One region of the Oceanobacillus sp. NCCP-135 genome, then DNA from elsewhere that is predicted to be linked to it. Evidence: riboswitches for the same ligand, from Rfam matches in the RefSeq annotation. Region 1 holds a riboswitch; each other region holds the start of a gene.
The links. Region 1 has a riboswitch for thiamine pyrophosphate ahead of thiT (energy-coupled thiamine transporter ThiT). Riboswitches for the same ligand answer to the same signal wherever they lie in the genome.
Positions count from the first base shown of each region.

Region 2: another riboswitch for thiamine pyrophosphate. It lies ahead of AC6HVZ_RS04605 (YkoF family thiamine/hydroxymethylpyrimidine-binding protein); the one in region 1 lies ahead of thiT (energy-coupled thiamine transporter ThiT).
Region 3: another riboswitch for thiamine pyrophosphate. It lies ahead of thiW (energy coupling factor transporter S component ThiW); the one in region 1 lies ahead of thiT (energy-coupled thiamine transporter ThiT).

Region 1 covers NZ_BAAKSZ010000001.1:164,144-174,209, forward strand. The annotation lists gene AC6HVZ_RS00715 (iron ABC transporter permease) at 1-868, shown strand, start outside; gene AC6HVZ_RS00720 (YceI family protein) at 1,027-1,563, opposite strand; gene AC6HVZ_RS00725 (M3 family oligoendopeptidase) at 1,808-3,586, shown strand; TPP riboswitch at 3,648-3,748, shown strand; gene thiT (energy-coupled thiamine transporter ThiT) at 3,861-4,433, shown strand; gene AC6HVZ_RS00735 (hypothetical protein) at 4,513-4,650, shown strand; gene AC6HVZ_RS00740 (hypothetical protein) at 5,000-6,421, shown strand; gene AC6HVZ_RS00745 (Glu/Leu/Phe/Val family dehydrogenase) at 6,573-7,952, shown strand; gene fdhF (formate dehydrogenase subunit alpha) at 8,105-10,066, shown strand, end outside.
Region 2 covers NZ_BAAKSZ010000004.1:140,843-150,908, forward strand. The annotation lists gene AC6HVZ_RS04585 (lipoate--protein ligase family protein) at 1-810, opposite strand, end outside; gene AC6HVZ_RS04590 (energy-coupling factor transporter transmembrane component T family protein) at 847-1,626, opposite strand; gene AC6HVZ_RS04595 (ABC transporter ATP-binding protein) at 1,607-3,277, opposite strand; gene AC6HVZ_RS04600 (ECF transporter S component) at 3,274-3,852, opposite strand; gene AC6HVZ_RS04605 (YkoF family thiamine/hydroxymethylpyrimidine-binding protein) at 3,845-4,453, opposite strand; TPP riboswitch at 4,659-4,765, opposite strand; gene AC6HVZ_RS04610 (TetR/AcrR family transcriptional regulator) at 4,998-5,597, shown strand; gene AC6HVZ_RS04615 (hypothetical protein) at 5,679-5,834, shown strand; gene AC6HVZ_RS04620 (hypothetical protein) at 6,047-6,232, opposite strand; gene trpA (tryptophan synthase subunit alpha) at 6,928-7,719, opposite strand; gene trpB (tryptophan synthase subunit beta) at 7,721-8,917, opposite strand; gene AC6HVZ_RS04635 (phosphoribosylanthranilate isomerase) at 8,895-9,533, opposite strand; gene trpC (indole-3-glycerol phosphate synthase TrpC) at 9,653-10,066, opposite strand, start outside.
Region 3 covers NZ_BAAKSZ010000004.1:92,074-102,139, forward strand. The annotation lists gene AC6HVZ_RS04320 (MerR family transcriptional regulator) at 269-1,006, shown strand; gene thiE (thiamine phosphate synthase) at 1,121-1,744, opposite strand; gene thiM (hydroxyethylthiazole kinase) at 1,741-2,517, opposite strand; gene thiD (bifunctional hydroxymethylpyrimidine kinase/phosphomethylpyrimidine kinase) at 2,514-3,320, opposite strand; gene tenA (thiaminase II) at 3,317-4,003, opposite strand; TPP riboswitch at 4,076-4,180, opposite strand; gene thiW (energy coupling factor transporter S component ThiW) at 4,183-4,668, opposite strand; TPP riboswitch at 4,758-4,873, opposite strand; gene AC6HVZ_RS04350 (hypothetical protein) at 5,387-5,962, shown strand; gene AC6HVZ_RS04355 (phosphotransferase family protein) at 5,988-6,917, shown strand; gene AC6HVZ_RS04360 (hypothetical protein) at 6,963-7,115, shown strand; tRNA gene AC6HVZ_RS04365 (tRNA-Ala) at 7,463-7,535, opposite strand; gene AC6HVZ_RS04370 (M20 family metallo-hydrolase) at 7,858-9,162, opposite strand; gene AC6HVZ_RS04375 (hypothetical protein) at 9,203-10,066, opposite strand, start outside.

The DNA of each region.
Region 1 (10,066 bases):
TCAGGCACTATTTGGAGAAACTGATGAATTTATGAGAAATTTAATTCTTGATCTTCGATTACCACGTGCACTTGTGGCTTTATTCAGTGGAATGGTGCTGGCAGTTAGTGGATTGATTTTTCAGGGAGTTTTGCGTAACCCACTAGCTGATCCATCAGTAATTGGAATTACTTCTGGGGCTGGAGTAGGTGCTCTATTAACGATGTATGTATTTGGGGTATCCGCTATATGGATACCGGTTGGTGCAATGATTGGTTCCTTTGTTTTCTTTATTATGGTTATGATGCTGGCAATCCGGGCAGCTTTTCAACCGACAATATTAGCCTTGTTAGGTATAGGTGTATCTGCATTTGGATCAGCAATTATTCAGATTTTGGTTGTACAAGCAGATATGGGCGTTGCTTCAGCATTAACATGGTTGTCTGGAACTACTTACGCCAAGGGATGGTCCGAGTTGTTTAATTATCTAATATGGCCAGCCATTATTCTTTTTCCAATCCTATTTATGAAGATTCGAATTTTGGATACGTTGTCTTTAGGTGATGACACAGCACGGGGCTTAGGGGTTAGAGTAATGTCTACACGTTTTCAATTAGCGTTTCTGGCAACAGTTCTGGCGGCGTTTAGTGTAGCCGCTGTTGGTGCAATTGGCTTTGTGGGGTTAATCGCACCACATTTTTCCCGGTTGCTCGTTGGACCAGCTAATCAACGATTATTACCTGTTACCCTATTTATTGGAGGATTGTTATTGCTGATTGCAGATGTGTTTAGTCGAACCTTGCTTGCGCCAAATGAGATTCCAACAGGTATTCTTGTTGCGATAATTGGAGCTCCTTATTTCTTGTGGTTGATGAAGAAAAGAGCATAAATGTATTTAAAAAAGTCCTGGAATGAGATCCCTTCTCTAAATCTATTACTGGGACTTTTTTATGTTAAAAGGTAGTTCGAAGTTAACTATCAAAGCCAATTCAATAAAAAATGGGGTAGCATTTTCATTCAGAAAATGCTACCCCATCATTATTTTTATTAACCTTCTTTGTGTACTTCTAATTCAAAGTTGATTGATACGTCTTCACCTACGAGAACTCCACCGGTTTCAACAGCAGCATTCCAAGTCAAGCCAAATTCTTTTCGGTTTATTTTAGTTTTACCGCTGAATCCAGCTACTGTACTACCACCCATTGGGTCTTTGCTTTGTCCTTCGTAATCAACGTCAATTGTAACTGGTTTAGTTGTTCCGCGAATGGTTAGGTCACCTGTTACATCATAGTTGCTGTCTGATTTCTTCTTAATGTCCGTAGCAACAAATGTGATTTTTGGATGATTTTCAGCATCAAAGAAATCAGCTGAACGCAAGTGGTTATCACGGTCTTCGTTTCGTGTATTAACACTTGCCGCATCAATTGAAACTTCAATTTTTGAATCTGTTAGGTCTTCAGGATCTGCTTCAATTACAGCATCAAAATCCTCAAATATACCTTTCGCTTTAGAAATCATCATATGCTTAACAGAAAATCCTACTTCACTATGAACTGTGTCTACTTTCCAAGTTGTTTTTGCCATTGTAATCCCTCCAAAAGTTATATTAAATATGTTACTTACTTTATGTTACTAAGTATATTGTCTTGAATTCAAAATGTCAAGTGTTTTTACACTTCGTATTTAAAATGCCCTTGTATATTAAATTTAACCACTTTTCAATACGTTTTCTTTTAAAATAAACTGTTTCTGGTGCTAAGATTCTAATATTTCGTTATAATAGAAAAATAGGGTAAAAAAATAATCCATATTTTTAAGGAGCGATTTTATGCAACAAACGTATAATCCAACTTGGGATTTACAGGTGATTTTCCCCGGTGGAAGTGAATCTGAACAATTTCATACATATGTAACTAACATACAGAATGATATGGAAGAGCTTTTAACAGCAGTTAACAGTTTAAACTCAGATCAGGAACTAGAAGAAAAATTAATTGAGATTGTCAAACAACTTGAAGATACAACGAAAAAATTGCGTGAAGCATTTGCATTCGTAAGCTGCTTAAGCGCACAAAATGTAAAAGACGAAAAAGCCAGTTTGTTAGTAGGTAAGAGAAGTGCGTTAAAGGCAGAAATGGACGAGATCCGAACAATTTTTGAGCAAAAGCTTGCTGTAATTGATGACCGAGCATGGAAAGGACTTTTAAAACATCCGGATCTGAAGGAATTAGCATTTGTATTAAATGAAAATAGAGAAAGAGCAAAAGAACAATTAGCAGTGGAACAGGAAGTGTTAATGAATGATCTTGCAGTTGATGGTTATCATGGCTGGAGTCAAATGTATGACACAATAGTTGGAAATATGAGTGTGGAAATAGAAGAGGATGGAAAGGTTAATTCCTATTCTGTTGGACAGGCTTCCAATAAATTAAGTAATCCAAATCGTGCTGTACGTAAGCATGTGTATGAGCAGTTGGGCAAAGCCTGGAGAGGACAATCTGATTTAATTGGTCAAACGTTAAACCATCTGGCAGGTTTCCGATTGCAAAAGTATAAACATCGAAACTGGGAAAATGTATTAAAAGAACCACTGGCTATTAATCGAATGAAGCAGGAGACGCTGGATGCCATGTGGACAGCGATAACAAATAATAAAAAACATTTCGTGGCATATTTAGAGAAAAAAGCTGATTTATTAGGGTTAGAAAAATTAAGTATGTACGATATTGGTGCACCATTATCAGACACAGTAAAAACTTCCAGCTACACAGAAGGAGCAGACTTTATAGTTGATCATTTCCGTGAGTTCAGTCCAAAGATGGCAGACTTTGCTCAAGCTGCATTTGAAAAAAGATGGATTGAAGCAGAAGATCGACCTGGTAAGCGACCAGGAGGATTTTGTACAAGTTTTCCAGACAGTGAACAAACACGAATTTTCATGACTTATTCTGGTACCTCATCCAATATCTCGACGCTTGCCCATGAACTGGGTCATGCATATCATCAGCATGTGATGAATGATGTTAATGGTTTAAATCAAGGATATGCGATGAATGTAGCAGAAACTGCATCCACATTTGCAGAAATGATTGTTGCGGATGCCTCTGTAAAAAATGCACAAAACAAAGAAGAAAAATTAGCACTACTGGAAGATAAAATACAGCGCAGTATCGCATTTTTCATGAATATCCATGCACGCTTTATTTTTGAAAATAACTTTTATGAAGAGAGAAAACAAGGTTTGGTTTCGGTAAATCGTCTGAATGAACTAATGATAGCGGCACAGAAAGAGGCATATAGTGGTGCAGTTGAGAATTATGATCCGAACTTCTGGGCTTCCAAGCTACATTTTCATATTACCGGAACACCGTTTTATAATTTCCCCTATACATTCGGATATTTGTTCAGTCTTGGTATCTACGCATATGCCAAGAAAAAAGGCGGTAGCTTCGAGGACGACTATATTGCATTGTTACGTGATACCGGCAGAATGAATGTGGAGGAATTAGCTGAAAAGCATTTGAATGTCGATGTAACAAAAACAGACTTTTGGGAAAATGCAATTCAATTATGTGTTGAGGATGTTGAAGAATTTCTATCCCTTTAGTAAATTTGTTATTATTTGAAAAATACGTTATAATATAAGTAACAATAAAAGCATAATGATAAAAGCCTTCAGGGGGAGCCATTTGGCTGAGAGTGAACATTTTGTTCTTACCCTTTGAACCTGTTAGTTAGTACTAGCGTAGGGATGGTGGTTTTTTTGATGGATAAAAGTAATGTGAGCGGATTCTCCCCATCAGGAAATCTTCCCCTTGGCATTGCTTTTTTTGTGTTTTAAAAAAATCAGAAATTAGCTTTAGAAAGGGGAAGAAATTCTTATGAGATCGAAACGTACATTGTTTTTAATTGAAGTGGCGATATTTGCAGCAATGGCATTACTCCTTGATATTCTGCCGTTTTTATCATTTAAAGTATGGGCCCAAGGTGGCTCTGTATCGTTTGCAATGATACCAATATTTATTGTGGCATTTCGCTGGGGAGTGAAGGGCGGTATTCTGGCTGGACTCCTCTGGGGGGGATTACAGTTGTTATTCGGACCGGCGATATTCACACCTTTACAAGGATTTTTGGATTATATCGTCGCATTCTCTGTGCTGGGACTGGCGGGGATTTTTGCGAAACCAATACAGAATGCTATTAAGGAGGAAAAGGCGATTGTGAGTCTCTCTTATATTCTTTTAGGAACATTGCTTGGGTCGGGGTTGCGGTTTTTGGCCCATTTCACGGGGGGGATTGTATTCTTTGGTGAATATGCACCTGAAGGACAGCCTGTTTGGATATATTCTTTGATTTATAATGGTTCTTACATGTTGCCAGGATTCCTAATCAGTGGAGTTATTGTGTATTTTTTATTTTATAAACAGCCAAGAGCTTTGCTAAACACCGTTTAACCAATTGAAAATCTGCTCACATTAAGGTAATCTCATAGATACAGAGATTACCTTTTACTATTTTGGGAGATGATTTTATTTGCGTGAATTAATAGGTAAATGTATATCATGTGGGAAAAATGTTTATTGTGAAAATGGCTTTTTTGATGGGGTACATGAAAACGGCAAGCTGCTCTGTAATGAATGTGCAGATAAAGAGATCAAAAATAAGAATTAGATAATCAAGGAGGATAAAGGATAATCTATTACTATAAAAGGATTATCCTTTTTAACTGTTTAGCGTACTATAAAATTAAATAATCGGTTTGTTCTACCATTCTTATGTGACAGAATATAAACATCATCTTTGTTTACACCTTTATCTTTCAATATACGTACATCAGTTTTTCAGTTGTTCATCAGATAAATATTCTCTAATAAATGATTCAAATGATCTCCTTCGCATATTACAAATATATTCCCATTTTTGTAACGGTTAAACATAGATTTATTAACATTGACCAGTAGCGTTTCTTTTCTCCTTTGCATAGGCTATAGCACTATTCATCAGGAGAGGAAGAGCTGAAATGGAGCTTACGTTATCCCATTGGTTATATGGGCTATTCACACTAATAATTATTGGTACGATGATTTTTCGTAAAGGGGTAGTATTGCCTTCGTTACTCGGCACATTTGTAATTGCCTGGGTTTATAAGGGCAGTCTAATTGATGGATTTACAGGTATATTTAATGCCAATTTGGTGGCTGCAAAAGAGCTTTTCAGTATCTTTTTAATTATTACTTTTATGTTGGCACTACTGCATTCATTGCGAGATTTAGGGGCAGATCGAAGAATGATACAGCCAATTCAAAAAATGATGGTCAATGGCCATGTATCATACTTTGTTTTAGTTGGAGTAACCTATGTAATTTCATTATTCTTTTGGCCGACTCCTGCTGTTCCATTGATATGTGCATTACTTGTTCCTGCGGCAGTAAGGTCAGGGTTGCCAGTAATGACAGCAGCAGTTGCGATCGCTCTTGCCGGTCAGGGGATGGCACTGTCCTCCGATTATATAGTCCAGGTAGCCCCAAGCTTATCTGCTGTATCAGCTGGGATTGATACAGCCTTGGTTGCAGATAAGGCACTTGTTTTATCATTAATTGCTGGTGGAGTTGCGATTCTTTTAGCATATTTCATGTACCGAAAATCGATTCGTTCCAACTATGATAAATTAAATGAAAAGGACTTACAAAACATGCAATCCACCACGGAATCAGCTAATACAGCATATACTAAGAATTTGTCTAAGTGGAGTAAATTATTTGCTGTTGTTGTTCCTTTAGCGTTATTGGCAGTTGTAATTTACATGGTGTACGAAAAGCTTTTATCAGGAAGAATGAGTGGATTTGAAGGTGGAGATGGTGCTGCATTTGTCGGTGGTGTTGCTGTTATTCTACTATTATTGTCTACAGTAGCTTTTGGAAAACAGCATGCCCTTGATTATATCAGTAATCATATAACAGATGGATTTGTATTTGCTTTTAAAGCGATGGGACCGGTCATACCAATTGCTGGGTTCTTCTTTTTAGGAAGCTCGGATTTTTCCGGGAATATTTTAGGGGTGGAAGAAAATATGCCTGCCTTGTTATTTGATCTTGTACAATCTACACAGGAATTTTTGCCACAAAGCGCATTATTGGCTGCATTAAGTGTGTTAGTAATTGGAATAATAACTGGACTAGACGGTTCTGGTTTTTCAGGTCTCCCTCTAACTGGGGCAATAGCAGCATCGCTGGAAAACAGCTCTATTGATGCAGGTACCTTAGCAGCAATTGGGCAAATGGGGTCAATCTGGACAGGTGGAGGAACGATTGTTGCATGGTCTTCACTTATCGCTATTGCAGGATTTTGTGGTGTATCCGTTATGGAGTTAGTTCGAAAAAACTTTATACCTGTTATTATCGGGCTTGTCTTAGCCACACTTGCAGCTGTATTCCTGCTTTAAGAAATAACTCAAAATAAAAAAATCAATAATTGAAAACGAAGTCTTCAGTCATTTTTTGAGTTTGATTAAAGCGTTTTCATTGGTCACTTTATTTTTCTTTTGTTACACTTTATAGTAGATCAATTTTAGTCGCAGATGGAGGTAGTACTACATGGTAAATCAAACAGGATTAATTGTTGAAAAATCATTAAATGCATTATTGGATGATGAAGCATTTCTGCCCGAATTACAGGGTTCTTTAAGGGAAAAGGCATTTACATCACTGATTTCGATTCTTTCCACACCTAACCACGTGAATAAATCATTTTTGCGAGTAGCATTGGAAAATGGAAATGTTGTGCGGATTCCAGCTTTTCGTGTACAGCATAACAATATTTTGGGCCCATACAAGGGGGGAATTCGCTTTCATGAATCGGTTAATGAAGGGGAAGTAATTAACTTGGCAGCATTAATGACACTTAAAAATGCGTTGCATGATGTCCCATTTGGTGGTGGAAAAGGTGGAGTTGTCATCAATCCAAGAGATTATGAAGTGAAGGATCTTAATTTAATTTGTAGGAAATATGTTCAGTATTTTAGTCAAATCATTGGTCCAGATAAGGATATTCCAGCACCAGATGTCGGAACAAGTGCAAGGGAAATGGACTGGATGATGGGAGAGTATAAAAGCATTCATCCAGGGAAGAATTATCGGGGAAGCTTTACAGGAAAAAGCGTCGAAAATGGTGGGTCTTTAGGTAGAAAAGAAGCAACAGGAAAAGGTGTTTACTTTACATTCCGTTATTTAATGCATGATTTTATTAAGCAGCAGCATGAATGGCTGTCAGAACGAAAGAATACTTTTGCGAAAACTGCTTTAGCTCATTATGATAAATCATTAACATTGGCTTTTCAGGGCTTTGGGAATGTGGGGTCTGCAGCTGCTCTAGAGGCTTATCAATGTAATAATCTAAATAACAAAATCGTAGCAGTAAGTGACCGTAATGTAACTCTTTACAATTCAGACGGACTTGATATACCGGAATTAGCTAAATTTACTGCCAAAAACAAAGGAGATTTACCTGTTGATGATACACAATTAAAAGAAGCAGGTATAAAGGCTGTCGTCAAGGATCGATCGGAAGTACTGAGTCTGGATGTTGATGTTTTATTTTTAGTTGCATTAGGGAATCAGGTTCATAAAGATAATAAGGAAGATATTAAAGCTCCAATTATTGTAGAAGGGGCAAATGCACCGATTACAGGTGAGGCTGATAGTTATTTAAATGATAAGGGAAAAGTAATCATTCCAGATATTTTAGCAAATGCGGGTGGCGTAATTGTTTCTTACTTTGAATGGCTGCAGGGAAGAGAAACACAATTTTATTCCGAAGAGGAAGTTTTTAGAAGGCTTTTCAATAAAATGCAGGAAACATTTGATATTGTATTGCCACAATACTTTGGTGACCATTTTCCTTTAAGGCAAAATTGTTATATACATTCGGTTATGAAAATATCAACCATATTATATCGTCAGGGTAAGCTTTATTAACGTATTAAAATGAAAAGACATTCTACAATATTCGGGATGTCTTTTTTGGTGTTTATTCAAATAATTATAATAATTCAGGTTTCGAAATGGTTATTTACGGGGATTGTACATATAGATAATAAAGTCCATTAAATAAAAGGGGAGGAGTAAAAATGCAAGAACATATCGTTGTAACAATTAACGGTTCGGAATATTTAGCTGAACCTGGCCAGAATCTGCTGGATTTAATTAACACAACAGATCAATTTGTTCCACAAATCTGTTTTAACGAATCACTCGGTCCTGTGCAAACATGTGATACTTGTATGGTAGAAGTAGATGGAGAGATTGTACGGGCATGTGGGATGCAAATCACCACTGCAATGGAAGTAAACACGGTTATTGAGACATCAAAGAAAGCACAAAAAGAAGCACTTGATCGTATTTTGGAAAATCATGAATTATATTGCACTGTTTGTGATTATAATAATGGAACTTGTGAAATTCATAATACCATAGCTGAATTTGGGTTGGAGCATCAATCACGTCCATTTCAACCTAAACCATATGAAGAAGATCATTCAGGGTCATTTTACCGCTATGATCCTGATCAATGTATTCTATGTGGAAGATGTGTTGAAGTGTGTCAGGATGTCCAGGTTAATGAAACCCTTTTAATCGATTGGGAGCGTGATCAGCCTCGGGTTATCTGGGATAATGATGTTCCGATTGATCAGTCGTCCTGCGTTAGCTGCGGACAATGTGTGACCGTTTGTCCCTGTAATGCTCTAATGGAGAAGCCAATGCTGGGTGAAGCAGGATTTATGACGGATCAATCACCAGGTTTATTGCGTTCAATGATTGATCTTACGAAGAAAACGGAATCGGGTTATGGTCCTTTATTTGCTATTTCAGATACGGAAGCAGCCATGAGGGAAGAAAGAATTGTAAAGACAAAAACCGTTTGTACATATTGTGGGGTAGGATGTACATTTGATGTCTGGACGAAGGATCGCAAAATTTTAAAAGTTGATCCTCAAAAAGACTCGCCAGCAAATGGGATTTCTTCCTGTGTTAAAGGGAAGTTTGGCTGGGATTATGTGAATTCACAAGAACGGTTAACACGTCCGTTAATTCGGAAAGATGACTATTTTGTTGAAGTGGAATGGGAGGAAGCGCTAACGCATGTTGCAAAGCGTTTTAACGAAATTAAAAAAGAAAAAGGTCCTGATGCACTTGGCTTCATATCTTCTTCCAAAGCAACTAATGAAGAATCGTATTTAATGCAAAAATTTTCCAGACAGATTATTGGAACAAACAATGTGGATAATTGTTCACGATATTGTCAGTCACCAGCAACCAAGGGACTTTTTCGGACAGTAGGGCATGGGGGAGATTCAGGTTCGATTGATGATATTGCTGAGGCGGAAATGGTTATTATAATTGGATCAAATACAGCTGAATCTCATCCTGTACTGGCATCAAGAATAAAGCGCTCTCAAAAGTTGTTCGGACAGAAATTATTTGTTTTTGATCTTAGAAAGCATGAAATGGGACAACGTGCTGATCGATTTGTTCAGCCAAAAAGCGGTACGGATTTAGTCTGGCTTTCTGCTGTTACAAAATATATTATTGATCAAGGCTGGGAAAATCGAGTTTTCATTGATAAATGGGTTAATGGTTTTGAGGAATATAAGGAAAGTTTAAACAAATTCACCTTAGAATATGCGGAAGAACTGACAGGTATTTCTGAGGTGGAATTAATTGAAATAGCTAAAGAGATTGTAAACGTTGAAAAATTAGCAATCTGCTGGGCGATGGGAGTAACACAGCATCAACTTGGAAGTGACACGAGCACCGCCATCTCTAACTTATTATTAATTACCGGTAATTATATGCGAAACGGAACTGGCGCATATCCATTAAGAGGTCATAACAATGTGCAAGGCTGCAGTGATTTTGGAAGTATACCGAACTTTTTTCCAGGGTATGAAGAGGTAGCGGATGAAGAGGTAAGGAACCGTTATGAAGAAGCTTGGAATACAGAATTACCGACTACACCAGGCAAAGATAACCATGAGATGATTAAAGCTATCCATGAGGGAGAATTAAATTCATTATTTGTAATTGGAGAA
Region 2 (10,066 bases), on a different contig from region 1:
CCCTTCTGAAATAGTTGATGAAACAGATGCGTATTTCGTCCTTGCTAATTCGTAAATTTCTTGCCATTGACTTTCAGATAATGTAATTGGCCGCAGAGTTATATTTAATCCTGTTCGAAAGCCTTCCATAAAAGCAGCCTTTATCTCTTCAAACGTATGCGTTTTATTTGTAAGCTGTTGAATCGCCGAGGCTTTTTGAAAAAACTCCATACGTTTGTTCTCTAAAATTTTTTTAGATGGAAATCGGAATAAATCAAATAACAACTTTTCATCGATGGTAATTGGGATTGAACCATGCTGAAGCAAAACACCTTTCTTTCTTGTTTGGGCATTTCCTGATATCTTCTTCCCATCAACCATCAGCTCATAGAAGGAAGCTCTTTCGAAACAGACTGCGGATTTATCTGATTTTCCTTTTGGTAATGCGTAATCAGCATGGATACCTAAGTTTTTATATCCTTCCAGAAGTCCTTTGGATAAACTGTAATAAGCTTCCCTGATGGAACCCGGAATATTTGGGTGTTCCTCAGAAATCACAATACTATATGTTAGTTCATCATCATGAAGCACAGCACTGCCGCCTGTTAATCTCCGGACGGATTGGCAGTTATGCCTTTCTAATGCTTTAAAGTTAATTGCTTCGACGGATTGAAAATGCCCAATGGAAAGACTTGGTTTTGACCAGCCATACATTCGTAAGGTGGGAGGGATTTTCCCCTCGCTATGCCAATTGAGCAAAGATTCATCCAGTGCCATATTTTCAGCAGCATTTTGAAATCCTGTATCTAAAAAACCCCATTCCTCTTTCACATAATTCCCTCCTTCATGTAAATCGTTTGGATCATCCTAAAGCTCTCCGTTATACCAATTGAAATAGCCAAGTTGCACTGATGTATAAACAGCTGTTGCAAAAGCGGCAAACATAATGATGGGGAAGAGGAAATCTTTTGATGAAATGGTAAAACGACGATAAAATGTCCTGTTTTTATCCCCAGTAAAACCTTTTGATTCCATAGCAATTGCAGTTCTTTCAGCTTTACGGATGGCGCTGGCTAATAATGGGATCGAATAGCGTTTAGATTGGCTCAACCTTTCCTTCCACGTGAGCGCCTGATTAACACCACGTATTCGATGTGCTGCATGAATGATTGTTAATTCATCCTTCATCATTGGCAAGAATCGATAGCCAGCCAAGACTCCATAGGCAATTTTTGGTGGAAGCTTTAGCTGCTGGATCAAACTTAATATAAAATCAACAATATTTGTCGTAAAAATAAATAACAATGATAAAGCAGCTACACTTAACACTCGTAAGGAAAGTGCGATTGCTGTCAACAGTGATTCTCTTGGATAAGCCAAACCAAAAACTGTGATGATATCATCTGGATTTTTCGGTGTATCAGCAAAGGCAATGGTGGTCCATAACATTCCAAAGGCCAGTATAGAAAACGGAATAAAATAGAACAGATATTTTTTAATATTAATCCTGCCACAGGTAAATGTCAGACCGATAGTAAATAACAGAAAAACAAAAGGTGTAACAGGGTCGAAAATGAGCGCCAGCAGAATAACATTTATTCCAATGGTCAGTGCTTTTATACTTGGATTAAGATGATGTAAAAACATAGCTGGTCTCCTTTTGAAATTTATTTTTGAGTTGTATCGGTATAGGGATCTCCAATTGCCATTCGCTCAGTTTTTCAGAAGCTGTATTCCATAACTCTGCTGGTGTACAATCAGCTGATAGTTCTCCTTCGTTCACTACAATAACCCTTGTGGCATAGTCGTTCACGAGCTCCATGTCGTGTGTAATCATAACGATGGTTGTTCCAGATAAATAGCGCTCCTGCAAAAGCTTCATTAGTTCCATGATTGAATGGGCATCCTGTCCAAAGGTTGGTTCATCCAAAATAAGCAATTGCTGATTATCGATTATCATCGTTGCTACACTTAACCGGCGTTTTTGCCCCTGACTTAATGTATATGGATGCTCATTTGCGTATTGGAGTAGACCACAGATCTGCAATATAGAATTTACATTTTCCTTAATTTCTTCCTCTGTTTTTTTCTGTAGTCTTAACCCAAATGCCACCTCATCAAAAACAGAATTTGTGATAAATTGATGCTCTGGATTTTGAAAAACATAGCCTACGTTTTTGCGTAAATCGGATTCCTTCCATTGTTTTAGCATTTTTTTCTTTAATTGGATGGTACCGAAAGTGGGTTTTTGAATTCCAGACAATAAACGAGAGAGGGAGGTTTTTCCACTACCATTTGCACCCACAATGGCAATGAATTCACCCTCATAAATCGTAAGTGACACAGCTTTAATAATTTCTTTGTTTTTTCTGGACCAGGTAATATGGGAAGCATCCAATAAAACAGGAGTGCGTAAAGGATTAATTTGTCTAGTCTCCTTCCACTCTGTTGGATGCCATAAATAAGCCTGCTCAGAAAACTCCTCCATCGTTAATGGAATATTTTTTGTTTCATTCGGTACATGCTGCAACAGGTATTGGGTGACTTTAGGAAGCCAAATCCCTTCTGAATTGAAATGAAGAATATTATCTTTTATCGCATTTCTCAATGAACCATCATAGAAAATTTCTCCATCCTTATTTAGAAGCAGACATCTTTTAGCTAATTCCGTCCAACCATCTAATTGATGTTCAATGATAATCACGGAACAATTGGTTTTTTCTTTTAAATTGTGAATGGTCTGTATTAAATCCTTTGTTGCAACAGGATCAAGATTTGCTGTTGGTTCATCTAAAACAAGAAGTGAAGGCTCAAGGGCGAGAATACAGGCTAATGCTAATTTTTGCTTTTGCCCACCAGAGAGAGAGGCGATCATCTCATTTTTAAATGGAAGCATTTGAACCAAATCCAGAGCGCGATTAATTTTCTTTTCCATTAAATTATTGGGAACGCGGATATTCTCCAAACCGAAAGCAATCTCGTCTTCTACAGTAAGCATGCAGAATTGTGTTTCGGGATCCTGAAATACGACACCGATGTGTTGACTTAGTTCACCAGGGCGGTAGTCTGTTGTTTTCTTACCGTCTATAAAAATATCACCTTGGAATTCACCGTCTAATTCCCTTGGATAAATCCCATTTAGACAAAAAGACAGTGTGCTTTTACCGCTACCGCTTGGTCCAAGTAGTAGTATGCTTTCACCGTGATTTAGTTCAAAGCATACATCGGATAGGATATCCTTTTTTAGTTGATTTTCAAATCGCAAGGAAAGGTGATTGACTTTAATAAATGGTATCATGCGGAATACTTCCTTCGATATTCTTTGCCTAAAGCATAGCTGGATAGGACTCCTGTTTTTGCTAAGCCATCACTTAATGCCTTTCCTAATAACCCGGCAATCAGTGCTCCACTAATGAGACGTGCTACAAACATTGCCAGAACATAACCTGTAGCTAGTGCGACATAACCACTCATAAAATAACCATAGATAAAACTGGTTATTGCGGAGCCAACTCCAGCAGCCATAAGCACCCATGTAGAATAGTTTTTCCAGCGTGTAGCAGCAAAAGCAGCTTCCGCACCAATTCCTTGTATCATACCCGCAATAATAAGCATTGGACCAACGGCATTGCCGATTAAAACTTCGATCATTGCGGCAATGGTTTCTGATAAAAATGCTGCACCAGGCTTGCGAATGATATATGCAGCGATAATGGAAACAATAAACCAAATACCAAAAATAAGGTCATAGCCTATTGGACCGAAGAAGCCTACAAGGATTTTCCCTACAGGTAAAAAGGCTAAATAAACAACTGCGAAAACAACTGACAGTGCTGACATTACAACGATTTCTTTAAAACGCCAGTTATTCATTTTTCGCTTCTCCATTATGTGAGGGACTGTTCGCAGAAATAGAAACAGTCATAACCGTATGACTGGATCCACCTTGAACTGTTGCTTTAAATACTTGTTCCAGACCATTGAATATTGCAATTGCTTCTCCATCTAAGCGGGTTGAGTAATGAGAAGGGGAAACTGTAACATACTGTTTCATTGCTTCGATCTGCTCATAAATCATATTCATATAATTTCCGTCACCTAGAGGGTAGAGTGAAAATTTGGAGGCAACTGTTTGCTTCATATTATTTATTCGTTCAGCATTTAGTGGGCTATCATCTTCTGCCATGTAAATGTCATCTGACGAATCACCTGGACATCCTAATGAATAGGTTGCTTGAAATGCTATATGTTCACCGCTTTTCGATGCATACATGAAAATAGCCTTTGTTACGTCAAAAACATGGACAAGCTTTCCTCTTACCGTTGTCGTCACATCATCTGTTTTCATAAATACCTTTGTTGTGTCAGCTTCATTCAATGCTCCTTTTATGATCTCGATAAAATTGTCGGTCATGGGATGAATAGAAAAACTAACCCCCGCAAGATCACTTATAGTACAAGTTTGATTTGTCATACGAAACCCCTCCTAGTTTGATAGGTGCCTGTCTACACCGATTTTTAGATTTTTTGCCTAGAACAAAAGCGCTGGGCGTGGCTGCTTCGGTTGTTTTGTTATCCACAGCCACAAATTTTATAATTTCCTAGACGATAAAAAAACTGCATCCCTGGGGAATGCAGTCTGACTAGTATGTATTGTCATCAAAAATAAACGTAACATATACACATCGACCACACTTCCCCACGCTGGTATTATCCAGTTCGGGTGCAAAGGGTCAGAACATAACAGTCCTTCTCAGCCGATTTAACAGCTCCCCTAGTGCTAATATTGCTATAGAAATTTTCTACGTCTATCGTAACATGAATAAATTTAATGTAAAGGCTTAATTAACAAATAACATAGAAAAGAAAGGATATTCAAAAAAAACGCCTTTTAAATCGGACAAAAATATGTCACAACTATTTGGAGCATAACCCTTGTAAATTGTGTCAAAATAGACTACAATTTATATAAACTATCCAGTCAGTTTTAATCTATTGATGGGAAGCAGGTGCAGAAATTGCCAAGGATTTCAGATGAAGCAAAAGAAGAGAAAAGACTGTCGTTACTTCAGGCTGCATTGGAGTGTTTTTCTGCAAAAGGATATTATGCTTCCACGGTGGATGATATTGTGAGTTATTCAAAATTAAGTAAGGGATCTTTTTATAATTACTTTGCAAGCAAGGAAGATATTTTTATCAATCTACTTCAAGAGAACAGAGAAAAATCCCTCGAGAAACTTAAAGAAAGTTTGAATAAGATGGATACCCCAAGGGAAAAACTGAAATATTGGATTAATACAGATATTCCGTATGACTTAAACAAGAAAAAGATGATGCGTGTTCATATTGAGTTCTGGCTTTATTCAACAGACTCACCAGATGTGCAGCACATTCTTACGGATCGCTTTGATGTCATGTTCTCAATGACAGAGGAAATCATTAAAGAGGGAATAGATGCAGGTGAATTCAAACAGAATATCAACCCCGAAAAAGCAGCTGCACTGTTCTGGGAATTGCATGATGGTATTTGGCTACATGCAACGATTGGCTATGACGAAGATAAAGTGGAGAAACGCATTAAAGAAATGGAAGCGGCAATGTTTGCATATTTGACATAATGTAACTGTGTGTAACAATATTAAAAATACAACAATATCATGTAAACTGACTAGTCATTTTAAAAAGATAAGGGTGTGAAAATGATGAGATTGAGAAAAGTAAACAGTAAAAAAAATCAAACTAAATTGATGTTGAATAGAAAGACCAGAGATTATTATTATCAAAAAAATGAAGAACAATTGCAAAGAGAAAAAGTAGCATTAGATTATGACTTCATTCGTTCATTAGCAAGATAATGAAAACCGGTTGTCTCCAGATATTGGGGACAACTGGTTTTTTTATATATCATTAATATATAAGGATCTTTCACAAAGTACGGGGAAATTAATAGTTTTGTTTCTTTAAAAACACATTATACCGGTTCCGAATAAAGCAACTTAATCAACCCTTCCCGCAAAATGTGATTGAACCATATATAATTATATGTATGTTCCATTTCTGTCAAGTCCTAATTACTATCTTCTATGTCATTTAACACTGTCAGCTTTGGAATAAATATCTTCTGCGGATCTGGGTCTTTGGTTATCTGTTTTCCAACAACGAAATAAAATATAATTTTCTCGTTATCATCAATTTTAAATATAATTCTCATATTTCCAGTATCAGTTTTTGGTAACCTTGAGTGAAATGTCATCGTACGGAATCCCTGTTCTCGAAGAATTCCGTACTTGCAATCTCTTGAATTGTAGTAAGAATTCTTTCTTAATATGTTTAATTCATGGTGATATAATCAGAAAAATAACTCAAATTCTTCATCTGTCACAACTTTTGTTGCTGCAACCAACGTATCAAAAAAATAGGATGAAACTTTTCCTCATATTGCGGTTTGTCACTCATTATTCTCTCATTCTTTTTTTCCATTCTCTATATTCACCCACCCGGTTTTTCTACACTGTCCGTGAGAACGCCTCTCACGGACAAACGAGCCCGAATCCAAGCCCGCGCTGTCCATGAAAACGCCTCTCACGGACAAACGAGCCCAGATTCCATCTCGCACTGTCCAAGAGAACACTTCTCATGGACAAAACAGCCCGAATCCAAGCTCGCACTGTCCGTGAGAACACTTCTCATGGACAAAACAGCCCGAATCCAAGCCGCACTGTCCGTGAGAACGCCTCTCACGGACAAACGAGCCCAGATTCCATCTCGCACTGTCCAAGAGAACACTTCTCATGGACAAAACAGCCCGAATCCAAGCTCGCACTGTCCGTGAGAACTCCTCTCAACAACCACATTCACTCAAAGTCGTGCACCATCACTAGAAGTTGTGAATCACCCGCCTGAAGTTGTGCATTCACCAATTTAATCAAGGTTCCGCCGAAAACCTACCTAAGAAACAAATTCAGCAGTTGCACTTCCCTTGATCAATTTTCTGACTTCTTCTTCCTTTCCTTGATGAAGCAGATCAACGATTTTACTGCCAACAATTACTCCATCACAATTTGCTCCAAGCCCGTGTGCTTGCTCAATTGTAGAAACACCAAAGCCCGCAAGTACAGGAACAGAACTGTTCTCCTTCAACAGCTGAAGATAGTCTTTTACGCTTTCATCATGAACGGAGCGTGCCCCGGTAGTGCCGGTTACGGAAACCGCATAGAGGAAGCCCTCAGATCTTTTTGCGATTTCCTTGAGACGATCAGCTGGGCTGGTCATTGCAGCAAGGTGTATAAAAGCGATACTGTTTTCCTTCAATACACCAGCAACTATACCTTCTTCTTCCATTGGCAAGTCGGGAATAATGATCCCATCAACACCAGACTCCTTGCAGGCGGCAGCAAAGTCAGCAATCCCATAGCTATAAATCGGATTTAGATAGGTCATTAAAATGATTGGAATGGTACGTGTTTCCTGAAAGGTTTTCAGCGTATCCAATATTACAGTCAATGTTGTGCCATTTTTCAGGGCCCGGATACCAGCTTCCTGAATGGTTGGCCCGTCAGCAACTGGATCGGAAAATGGGATGCCAAGCTCTATCGCTGCAGCACCACATTCCTCCAGAAATGCAATCCGCTCTTCTAAAATTTCCACACCACCATCACCTGCCATAATATAAGGAATAAACAATTTTCCATTGGCTGATTGCTTTTTACGAAATGCATGCTCCAGTTTTTCCTTACCCATGTTATTTTCCCTCCAATATATTTTTTACTTGTTCCACGTCTTTATCGCCACGCCCGGAAAGACAAATGACAAGTGTTTCATCCTGGTTCATTTCTTTAGCGAGCTTTAAAGCATATGCTACTGCATGTGCGCTTTCAAGGGCAGGAATAATTCCTTCTGTTTTTGATAAAAACTGAAAGGCTTCCAATGCTTCCTCATCTGTAATGGATGTATAGGTAACCCTTTTTGATTCATGTAAATGGCTGTGTTCAGGACCGACACCGGGATAGTCCAGTCCTGCAGAAATGGAAAAAGCTTCTTCAATTTGTCCATGACTGTCCTGTAATAAATGTGTTAATGTGCCGTGTAACACGCCAACATTCCCACTGGATAATGTTGCAGCATGTTGATTTGTTTCAAGACCGACACCCCCGGCCTCCACTCCAAATAACTTCACGTCTTTATCCTCAATAAATGGATAAAACATTCCCATTGCATTGCTTCCGCCACCAACACAGGCAACAACTGCATCCGGCAGCCTACCTGTTTGCTCAAGGGTTTGCTGTTTTGTTTCTTTTCCGATCACTGCCTGCAGATCACGAACAATTTTTGGGAAGGGATGTGGGCCAACAACAGAGCCAAGGATATAGTGGGTGTCATTTACATTGCTGACCCAGTAGCGCAAGGCCTCATTTACTGCATCCTTTAATGTTCCGCTACCCTGAGATACACTCTGAACCGTTGCTCCCAATAGTTCCATGCGAAAAACATTCAGCTTTTGACGGCGGATATCCTCTTCACCCATAAATACGACACACTCCAGGCCGAGCAATGCACAGACAGTTGCGGTTGCTACACCATGCTGTCCGGCACCTGTTTCAGCCACAACCTTTTCCTTTCCCATTCTTTGTGTTAACAAAGCCTGACCAACAGTATTATTAATTTTGTGTGCCCCTGTATGATTTAAATCCTCCCGTTTCAAAAAAATTGCGGGACCACCGATTTTCTTGGAGATTCCTTCCGCATAATATAGTGGTGTTTCCCTGCCGACATATTGCTTTAAATAGTAATTTAACTTCTCGATAAATTTAGGATCTTTGATTGCTTCCTCATATGCTTTTTCCAATTCGATTACGGCAGGCATTAGTAATTCCGGTATAAAGCGGCCGCCGAAATTGCCGTATCTTCCTGTTTCATCAGGCATTGTATATGCTGTCAATGGTCTCATCCTTTCCAGTACTTTTAGCTGTTTCAATAAATCTTCTAATCTTCATATGGTCTTTTACACCATTTGTTTCCACACCACTGGACACGTCAACAGCTGCTGGCTTTACAAGGTGTATAGCATCAGACACATTGTCCGGGGACAGCCCTCCAGCTAATATGACTTTTGAAGGGTCAATTGATAGTTTCTCCGTTAAGTTCCAATCAAATGTTGTGCCATTCCCACCACGGTTTTTCCCAAATGGACTATCCAGTAAATAATAGTCACATGGGTAGCCTTGGATATCCTTCACGCGTTCAGGATCCACTGGAAATGCTTTAATAATTTTATAACCAAGATTTTTTGCGACTTCAGGCGGCTCATCACCATGAAGCTGAATAAAGTCTAGTCCAACTGTTACTGCAATCTCCTGCATCTCGTCCACAGATTCATTTACAAACACGCCAACCTTTTGGACAGAAGAGGGGAGAGTCTTAACTATGTTTGCTGCAGCTTCTGGTGTAATCTGTCGCTTTCCCCCTGCAAAAATAAAACCAATAAAGTCTGCACCGAACTCAGCTGCAGTGATTGCCGCATCCTTCGTTTTTATGCCACAAATTTTAACTAGCATCGTTTCATTCACTCCTTTTTAAAAAATCCCATCATTGTGTTTTAAAACCCTGGTGTTTTTAAAATAAAACTGGTGAAGCTTACATATTGAAAATGACTAACCCGCCAATTTCTACTAATCTACCAATCCGACCTCTTACTTTCGACCTCTGTTCTATAATCAGGTATTTGCAAATCCTGAAAGGTTTGAGCCAAATCTGCTGACTGCATCAATGTTTCCCCGACTAGTATGGCATCGGCTCCGGCTTCGCTTACAAGTGCAACGTCATCCCCAGTTTTTATTCCACTCTCACTGATTAGGATTGTTTCTTTATTTGTTACCATAGAGGCTAATTTTTTGGTCGTCTCCAGGCTAACTTCAAATGTTTTTAAATTACGATTATTGATACCGATAATGTCTGGGTTAAGTTTCAGTACACGTTTCATTTCTTCTTCATTATGAACTTCACACAAAACTTCCAGGTCACGGTTCCTTGCATACTCGTAAAGACCTTTCAATTCGGTATCAGATAGAGCTGCAGCAATCAGCAGAAT
Region 3 (10,066 bases), on a different contig from region 1:
CAAATTGAGCATGAAATCGTGTGATTATGTCCAAGAGAAGAGCTCTCATGGACAAATTGAGCATGAAATCGTGTAGTTATGTCCAAGAGAAGAGCTCTCATGGACAAATTGAGCATGAAATCGTGTGATTATGTCCATGTGGATATGCTTTTGGTCGCATTGCAGTAACAAATAATACGAAAGCAATCTTTTGTAAAAGAAATAATTTTCCTATTGACTTTAACGTTACGTTATACTTTAAAGTAATCGGTGAAGGGAGGTTCACACTATGAAGGTAAAAGAAGTTGCTGATTTAGTTGGTGTTAGTGTGCGCACACTGCATCATTATGATGGAATTGGGTTATTAATCCCGGAAGAAACAACGGAATCTGGTTATCGGATTTATTCGGAAAACGATCTTGAGACATTACAGCAAATTTTATTTTTTAAAGAGCTTGGCTTCCCTTTGAAAAAAATAAAAGAAATTATCAGTAGTCCATCCTATGATCGAACAGAAGCATTGGAACTTCATCGAAAATTGCTCTTCGAAAAAAGAAGCAGGCTAAATAAGATGATCCGGACGATTGATAAGACCATTCAACACATGAAAGGAGAAATTGAAATGAGTAATCAAGAAAAATTTGCAGGCTTTGATTTCAGCAGCAACCCATACGAACAAGAAGCACGTGACCGTTGGGGAAATGAAGCCGTTAATGAATCAAATGCCAAAATAAACAGCATGTCCGAAAGTGAGAAAGAAGCATGGGGTGATGAGTTCCATTCGATCTACAAGGAATTAGCTAAGATTCGTCATGAAGCACCGAACTCGACAGCTGCTCAGGAAGGCATTAAAGAATGGTATGATTTCTTAAACAGAATGGGTAACTATTCTCTCGATGCATTTATGGGGCTTGGTCAAATGTATGTGGATGATGACCGTTTTACTAAAAATATTGATCAGTTTGGTGAAGGCCTTGCCGTATTCATGCGTAATGCTATGGCTGTTTTTGCAGATAGAAATAAGTAATGGTTGTAGAACGTCTTTTTTACTACTACAATTGAAAATAATTTAGATTTAGGGGCAAAAACACTAAACATTTTTGCCCCTCTCTTTGAGTGTACAGTAAAGTTAATCGTCAGTTTACAGATTTCCTACAACTTTTTTAATATTTTCTGCATGGGCAATAGCCGATATAACGGAAACACCATCTGCGCCAGCTTTAATTACAGAGGCAGCGTTGTCTGTCGTGATTCCGCCTATTCCTATAATAGGTAGATCGGGAAACTGTTTTCTCAATGAAGTTATCCATGCCAAGCCAACTGGCGTTTTAGCATCATTCTTCGTACTTGTGGCAAAAATAGGACCTGCACCGATATAATCAACTGAGGATATGGGGCTATGCACAACTTCACTGGCATTTGAAACGGAAAGTCCAATAGTTTTATCAGGAAAATGCTTACGCAACTCTTCTGGGGATCGATCATCTTGTCCAACGTGAATTCCATCAGCGTCTAAAAGATCTACTAAGTAAATATCGTCATTTACGATGAATGGTATCTCATATTGATGACAAACAGCACGTAACTTTTTCCCTAATTCTATTTTAGCATTCCCAGTTAGTGATCCAACGCCCTTTTCGCGAAACTGAAAGGCTGTAATTCCAGCCTTAGCAGCTTTTTTAAGAATTTCTACAGGATCATGATCACAATTTTGACTTCCCATGATAAAATATTTGCGAAGACTTTCTGATAATGAAAGGATCATTCTAGCACCCTCCCTAATTCAGAGATATCAAGTGAAAGTGCATCAATGAAGGAGGGGATAAAGGTTCCTGAGCCATTTACCGCACGTTGAGAGGCTGCATATTCCGCTGCCAATCCATAAAATCCAACCGCTGTTAATGCTTGTTCTTCCACTGTTTCATTTGTTGTTAAACACGCTGTTAAAATAGAACCAAGCAAACACCCAGCACCAGTAACCTTCGCTAAAATGGGATGTCCGGTTTGATTATGTACAGTAGTGTCTCCGGTACAAATTATATCTTTTCTTCCTGTTACTATAGCAGTAGTTTGATAGTTTCTTGCAACCTTTCTGGCAATTTCCTCAGTGCTGCCATTATCAATTGATTCAACTCCTTTAGTCACCCATGGGATTTGTACAAGCTGGGCAAGCTCTCCTGCATTCCCTTTAATGGCAGTCACTTTAACTTCCGCTAAAATTTGCTTTACAGCTGAAAAACGAAATGTAGTAGCTGCAACCCCGACTGGATCAAGTACTACCGGAACTCCCTTTTGATTGGCTGTTTTTCCTGCAAGGATCATTGCAGGAAGCTCATCGGAAGTTAGCGTACCTATGTTGATAAGTACACCATCAGCAATGGAAGCTACCTCACTTGCCTCTTCTTCCGCTTTTGCCATAATTGGCGTACCCCCAAAAGATAGCAATCCGTTAGCTGTAAAATTCATAACTACCTGATTTGTTAAATGGTGAATTAATGGACTGTTATTCCGAACGTCATTAATAATGTTGGAATTCAACGTTTTACACCTTCCTCTCGTATTGCCCAATGATTCGTTGGACCACTCCCAGCTCCGAGCGGGAAGGAATGCTGAATCGCTGCTGTTACAAAGTCTTTCCCGCTCTTTATGGCATTATATAAAGATGCACCCTGACTTAAATAGGCAGTAATAGCTGCAGAATACGTACATCCAGTGCCGTGTGTGTTTTTTGTATTAATCCGTTTTGTAGAAAAAGTGTACAGATTTGAACCATCATAAAGGTAATCAACTGCTTTCCCCTTCATATGTCCGCCTTTAACAAGTGCAGCACCTGCGCCAAAAACCTCTACAATCATTACAGCAGCATCTTTCATTGCTTCAACTGTATCAATCGTTTTTCCGGTAAGGAATTCTGCTTCAGGAATATTTGGTGTTACTAGAGATGTTAACGGCAAAAGGTTCTGTCGTAAAAAATAGCGTGCATTTTTTGCGATAAGAGGGTCCCCACTGGTAGCAACCATTACGGGATCCATAACATAGGGTACACCCAGTCCTGATATTTGTTCAGCGATGACTTTCATCATTTCCTCATTAGCGATCATTCCTGTTTTGAATGCATGAATTGGCAGATCAGAAAAAACGGATTTCAGCTGCTGATTAATAAAATTAACCGGTAAATGATAAACTTCCTGTACACCTGTTGTATTTTGGGCAACAACGGATGTAATAACAGACATTCCGTAGCTTTTTAATTCCTGAAAAGTCTTTAAATCTGCCTGAATACCAGCACCACCACTTGGGTCGGTGCCAGCAATCGTAAGGGCACATGGAACTCGTTTCATCGAATAATTACCTCCTCAGACGGCCATTCCTCACAAGTAAATGCCATTTCCCAGAATTTTAATTCAAGCTGACAGCTTTTACGAAAGGCATCTTTCATACGGGTTTGCTCTTTTAGTGAAGCATTGGCTGCAAGGTTATCCAAACGTTTCCGCAAATCCTTCGTAGTATTTTCGCAACTCTCACCTGCATAGAAACTGATCCAATCATAAAAGGGATGATTTTCTGTTGGTTTATACTGTATCATTAATTCCCTACCAATTTCATAATAGGTCCAGGGACAAGGCAATAACGCAGCCAATACTTCACCTGAAGTCCCCATTTGAGCATGATACATCATATGTTTTATATAATGATCAGCAGTAGGCGGAAGTGGATGCCCTTGTAATTCTTCATAGCTGGATCCTATGTATTCACAAAAATTATGATGTGGGTGTATCTCATCATGTAGAATAAATTGAATCTTTTCATGAAAGTAACTAATATCATCCCGCTTCGAAGATTTTGAAAGTGCAATTCCATAGATCTGCATAAATGCATTTAAATATTCAAAATCTGCCTTAATATAATGAGCAATTGCTTCTCTTGGAACGTCGCCTTTTCCAATCCCGACAACAAATGGATGGTCAACTATCATTTGAAAAATATCTTCATTTTCTTTTCGTAAATCATCTGTGAATGTCATTTAAAAGCCTCCTAATTTTTGTGTTGGAAGCTACTAAGGGGATATCAGTAGGTTAATAGAATATTATCTAAGAATTACCCTCGACTACTTCCCTCCGCTGGTATTAACCAGATCAGGTTCCAAGGGACTAAGGAATATTCCTTTTCTCAGCCTTAGATAGCGCCCCTAGTAGTTTCCTGTTAAACTCGTATTAAATTTTTCTGCTTAACTCTTGAAACAATAAACCAGCCAATGAAAGCACCAGTGATGCTACTTACTAGAAAAGATGGTAAAAAGGCAAATGCGCCAACAGAACTTCCCATAAGAAATTGAGCAAATGGAACTGCGAAAAGTGATCCAACTATCCCAGTGCCTAGTGATTCACCAACTACAGCCCATCCTTTTCTTCCAAATTTCACGTAAAGGTAGCCAGCTAGAAATGCACCGATCATGCCACCAGGAAATGCTAATAATGTACCAAGTCCTAGTAAATTGCGGAGTAAACCGATCATAAAGGCGATCACTACGGCAGGACCTGGACCAAGCATAATTCCTGCCATTACATTGACGGCATGTTGCACAGGGTAAGCTCTAGCGATTCCTGCAGGGAACCAGAGAATTTGTGCTCCTAGTGTTCCAATAGCTACAAAAACAGCCATGGTAGTTAGTAAACGTGTTCGATTCATTTGTAACCTCCCTTCATATTGGGGAATATCAAAAAAAGCCAGATCCGAAAAACTAGGATTTGGCTCGAGTAAGCTGAAATAGGAAAGACGTTTTTGTCCGACTACTTCCCTCCGCTGGCATTAACCAGATCAGGTCCATAAGAGTCGGAAAGCTCATGTAGTGCTTTCCTCTCAGCCCGTCAATTGGGCACCCCTAGTAGTTTTATTCATATATGCAATTCATTACAAGCATATCAAAATAAAGTAGATTTGTATAGTTGCACCTAGATTACTTTTTCGTTTTGTAATGATTTGGAAATAAACCTTTAAATCGGTTTGTATCAAGTTAATCAAACGTTTGATTAATAATTTTTAATGACACAGCTGGAAGAATAATGAAATAAAGAATTATCTTATACGCATACAAGATGTGGTCGATATGGACGGAGATTTGCCTTTTATGTAGTATTTTTAAGGAAGAAATTGTATTCAGGCTCCTTGTGCTTTAAAATAAATTATAGTGAATGAACAGGGAAGGAGGTCAGAAGTAATGGGTAAATGAAACAACAGAAAGCTCCTTTATTATTTTTATACAAAGTTTATCGGTGCGGGTTTTTCTATTTCAGTGTTTGTTTTTTGCATACTTTTTCTAATTTCCTTTGATATGTTTGAGCTATCTGAAATACTATCGAATCATTTATTTTGGGCTGCGTTTTATGTGTATGCTATTCCTTGTTCTATGATTATTGATGGGATCATCAGGGGGTGGACAAAACTTAAACGTTGGATTGTTTTACTTTATATTTTTGCTGGTAGTATTATTTTTGCTTTTCCAATGGAGCATATCGCTTTCTTCCTTATCGCTGGGTCGATTGGGGCAATTGCCGCTGTGTTGTTTTATTTTGGCATCGTTTTATTTAAAAAGCGATTTCCGATATCACTGATTTTCGCAATTGTTCTACCAGTAATATTTACACTTATTTCCACCGTAGATTTCACAGATAAGGAGAATTGGGTGGAAAAAAGGAATTCATCCGGATTTGCATCAACATTTGACTATTTCCATGGGGAGCATAAAATACCAATTGAGCTCTCAAAAGGGGAAGTAATTACATTTCAAGTAAATATATATGATGAAAATGGTGGTTGGGGCTATCATTTTGAAAATACAAAAGGTGATCATTTGCCGATGAAGGAAAAAGGCGAAGAAGCGTTGGAATATAAAGCTTTAAATGATGGGGAATATTATATTGTTCTCCACGGAGATAAAGTGAATGGTAGATTTGTAGTCGATTGGGAAATTTCCTGGGAATAAATATAAATTTGATGGAGTGGATTTAATGGAATATCTATCAGAAAGTGTACAGAAATGGGTAGTAAATTCAGTTGACACAAATGCAGCTATTCTTTCAATAGAACGGTTAAAAGGCAGTACATCTTCTATTTTACATAAACTAATCCTTAAAATAAATGATGAGATTAAAGAAGTAATACTTCGGCAATTGGATAACCGAGAGTGGCTGAAGGAGGAGCCGGATCTAGCCCTACATGAAGCGGAAAGCTTGCGTTTGGCAAAAGCTAAAGGGTTGACTGCACCAGAAATAATTGCATATGAAGAAAATATAGAGGTATGTGGTGATCCGCTTGTATTAATGTCAAGGCTACCTGGTTCAGTTGTATTAAAACCAGAAGACAGGATGGAGTGGCTTAGTGGTTTAGCAGAGGAGTTAGTAAAAATACACGCAGTTGATGGTAGTGACTTTACGTGGAAGTATTTTCGATATAATGATGTGAATAAGATAGAAATGCCGAGCTGGTCAAGTGTTCCTGACATATGGAAAAAGGTATTTGAAGTTGTAAAAGGCTCACCGCCAAATGCAAAGGAATGTTTTATTCACCGAGATTTTCATCCTGCTAATGTACTCTGGGAGAGTGGTACTGTAAGTGGCGTAGTTGATTGGGGAAATGCTTGCATAGGTCCTGCTGGAATTGATGTTGGTCATTGCAGGTGGAATCTAGCGATGCTATATGATGTTGTAACAGCTGATGAATTTCTAGAAGCCTATCAGCGGTATGCGGGAACAGAATTTTTATATGATCCATACTGGGATTTAGTTTCGCTGATTGATGTGCTTTATGGACCGCCGGTAGTGTATCCGGGATGGAAGGCATTTGGGGTAACAGACCTTACGAATAAGCAGATGGAAAAGCGGATGGATAAGTATGTAGTTAGTTTAGTGAAAAATGCAGAAAGAAAGCGAATGACTTGATGAAATATTAAGAAAATAATGAAATAATATAGGAAATGAAAGGAGGTGCAGCGTGAAGTGGAGGAAAAAATAAATATTATTATAGACCATTTGCAAGAATTAAAACAAGGTCAACGTTTACTCGCTTCAAATCAGGAGAAATTAGAATCAAATCAAAGACGACTTGAATTAAGTCATGATCAACTATCTTCTAAATAGGACGGGTTTGCTTCAAATCTGGAACAGTTATCTTCTAAACAGGATGAGTTTGCTTCAAGCTTAGAGCTTCTTGCATTAAACCAAGCAAACTTTTCTATAAAGATGGATAGAATGGATGAGAAACTTGATAATTTCATGACCGAAACCAGAAGTAATTTTAAGCATGTGCAGTCTCAATTAGATAATCATACAGATATGTTTTAATTGGTGCAATTGAAACGTTAAACTGGTGCAGCCTCAAGTGATGACTTCTTTGTTATACCTCAAAAGATATTTCTAAAACTACCAGTAAATCCACACAAAAAAACACTGCATTTCCTATATAATCAGGTTGCAGTGTTATTGGATGGAGCATAGCGGGCTCGAACCGCTGACCTCTTCGCTGCCAGCGAAGCGCTCTCCCAGCTGAGCTAATGCCCCGTACAAATATACATTATATATGTTAATTCATTACTTTTCAATCATATATTGCTAAATAGAAAAATCGTTTAATAATCACAAGAATATACTATCTTATATAGGATAAGTACATGTTCATAGCCCCCATGTCCTGACAGACACCGCAATATATGGAAATCCCATTTTCGTATAAAAAATAACCCCTCACGTATCTGCTAAAGGACTTGAGGGATTACTTTTTATAATTTTTATCAAAGGCGTTAAACACTATCTTAACTTTGGATCGAAAGTTAGTAAATGCCTATATTTATAATAAGCCTAAAGCGCTCTGATGGATTCAATATTAGGCATCCATCAAGGATTCGATGTAATCTTTTAATACATGTATTGTACTTACAATATCATCAAGTGCAGACCATTCTTTCGGATTATGACTAATTCCGTCTTTACTTTTGACAAACAACATTGCGACGGGAATATGTCTTCCTAAAATCATTGCATCATGGCCTGCTCCACTTGGTATGTACAATGGTTTGATATTATTTTTCACTACAGCATTGGCTAATTTATCCTGCAGCCCTTTTTTTATCGGGATGGGCTTTATTTTTGTTGTTTGATTTATCTTGCAATTAATCCCTCTCTTGTCTGCAATCGATTCAGCTTCCTGAACAATCATTTCCAATAATTCATTGCGTGTGTGCTCATGTATATCACGGATGTCGACACTTAGTTCCACTTTTTGCGGTATTACGTTTATCCCATTTGGGTAAACGTTTACTTTACCAACTGTTGCTACGGAGGTATCACTTACTTTAAGCGGGAAACTTTCAACGCTTTGAATAAACGCAGCAGCAGCTACCATTGGATCCTTGCGACCAATCATTGGTGTGTTTCCGGCATGTCCTGCTTCTCCAATAAAAGTCACCTGCAACCATGCTGGTCCAGCAATACCACTAACTATACCTACCGAAATATTTTCTTTTTCAAGTTTTTTCCCTTGCTCAATATGAACTTCTATAAACGTTTCTAATTCCTTTAAATCTCTTTTTGCTTCTTGGAATTTTTGAGGATTGCTGCCATATACCCGAAGTACATTTTCAAATGAATCACCGTTATAATCAATCAAGTCTTTATTTTTCGTGAAATCAGCTTCACCTGTCATTGCCATACTTCCGGTTAATCCACTATTAAACCTTGAACCTTCTTCATCTGAGAAAACAATTACCTCATATGGTTTCTTCGCTAAATAATTGGTTTCCTTCCAGGCAGCAGCAACCTCAAGTGAAGCCAGAACCCCAACAGGTCCGTCGAAACGCCCCCCGTTTGGCACACTGTCCACATGGGAACCAGATGCAATTGCAGGAACACCGTTGTTAATCCCATTTAGTCGACCTATAACATTACCTGCTCCATCCTCTGACACTTCCAATCCAGCTTCCTTCATCCAGTTTTTCACCAATTGTTTGGCTTCTATTTCTTCTGCCGAAAAGCCAGACCTCATTATTCCACCATCGGATGTAGCGCCAATTTGCGATAATTCATGAAGACGTTTGGCAATCCTTTCTCCATTGATACCAGCATAATCAAGTTTATGGTTGTATTCTTGCATTAAAGCTTTAAAAACATCTAATTCATGATTCTGTAACATAAAATCCTCCTCTTAAAATGAATAATCTAATAACAGCAAATTACAAAAATCCAACAAAGGTGCCGGCTAGAATTACAGAGACGATTGTTACGGTAATAAACCCGCCAACCAGCATTGGGGCCAACATATGACTAAGCAAAATGCTTTTTTCCTTTTCATCCTGTGTTAGCCCATTAACAACTTCATTCGTTATAATGTAATCTGCTGGAAAACCGTAAAAAGCGGTTAAAGAGACGGCAAAGGCCATTTCTTTACTAACTTGTAAAACTTTTCCCATAATAAACGAAAATATATACATGCCAATAACTCCAAGTACGATACAACCGATTAAAGGGAATAACAAGTCCACCATCATGCTTGGCGTGGCATTTTTCAAACCGTCAAAAATAAACAGTAAAAGTGCCATGATTGCAAAACCGAAACCGTTGGCTTTTTGAAGAGTGTGTCTTTCTAAAAAACCTACACTGCGTCCGATAACACCGAACAGCAAACAAAGCACATAAGGGCTAATCTCAACTATTGGCCCCAGTAATGTTGAAACAATATACGCTAGAAAACCGACAAAAGCCAGTCTTAAAAATTTAAAATAATCCGTGTTATATTTAGCAGGCATTTTTTGAAAAAGCTTGGGTTCATTATGCTCGGGAGCAGTTGACTGTTTAACTAGATTTTGTGCTTCCAGTTCACCATTTCTATATTTTTTTAATAACCTGATACCTTCCTTTTTTAACATAATTGATGTTAATGGATAACCGGCGAAGCCTTGCAATACATAAATAACAATTGCAAATACCGCCAAACTGGTAAGCCCTGCAGCTGATGCTCCTTCTGCCATGATTAAAGAAGAAACTAATCCGCCGACCAATGGAGGAATAGCAACGACTACTGTATTAAAATCAAACAG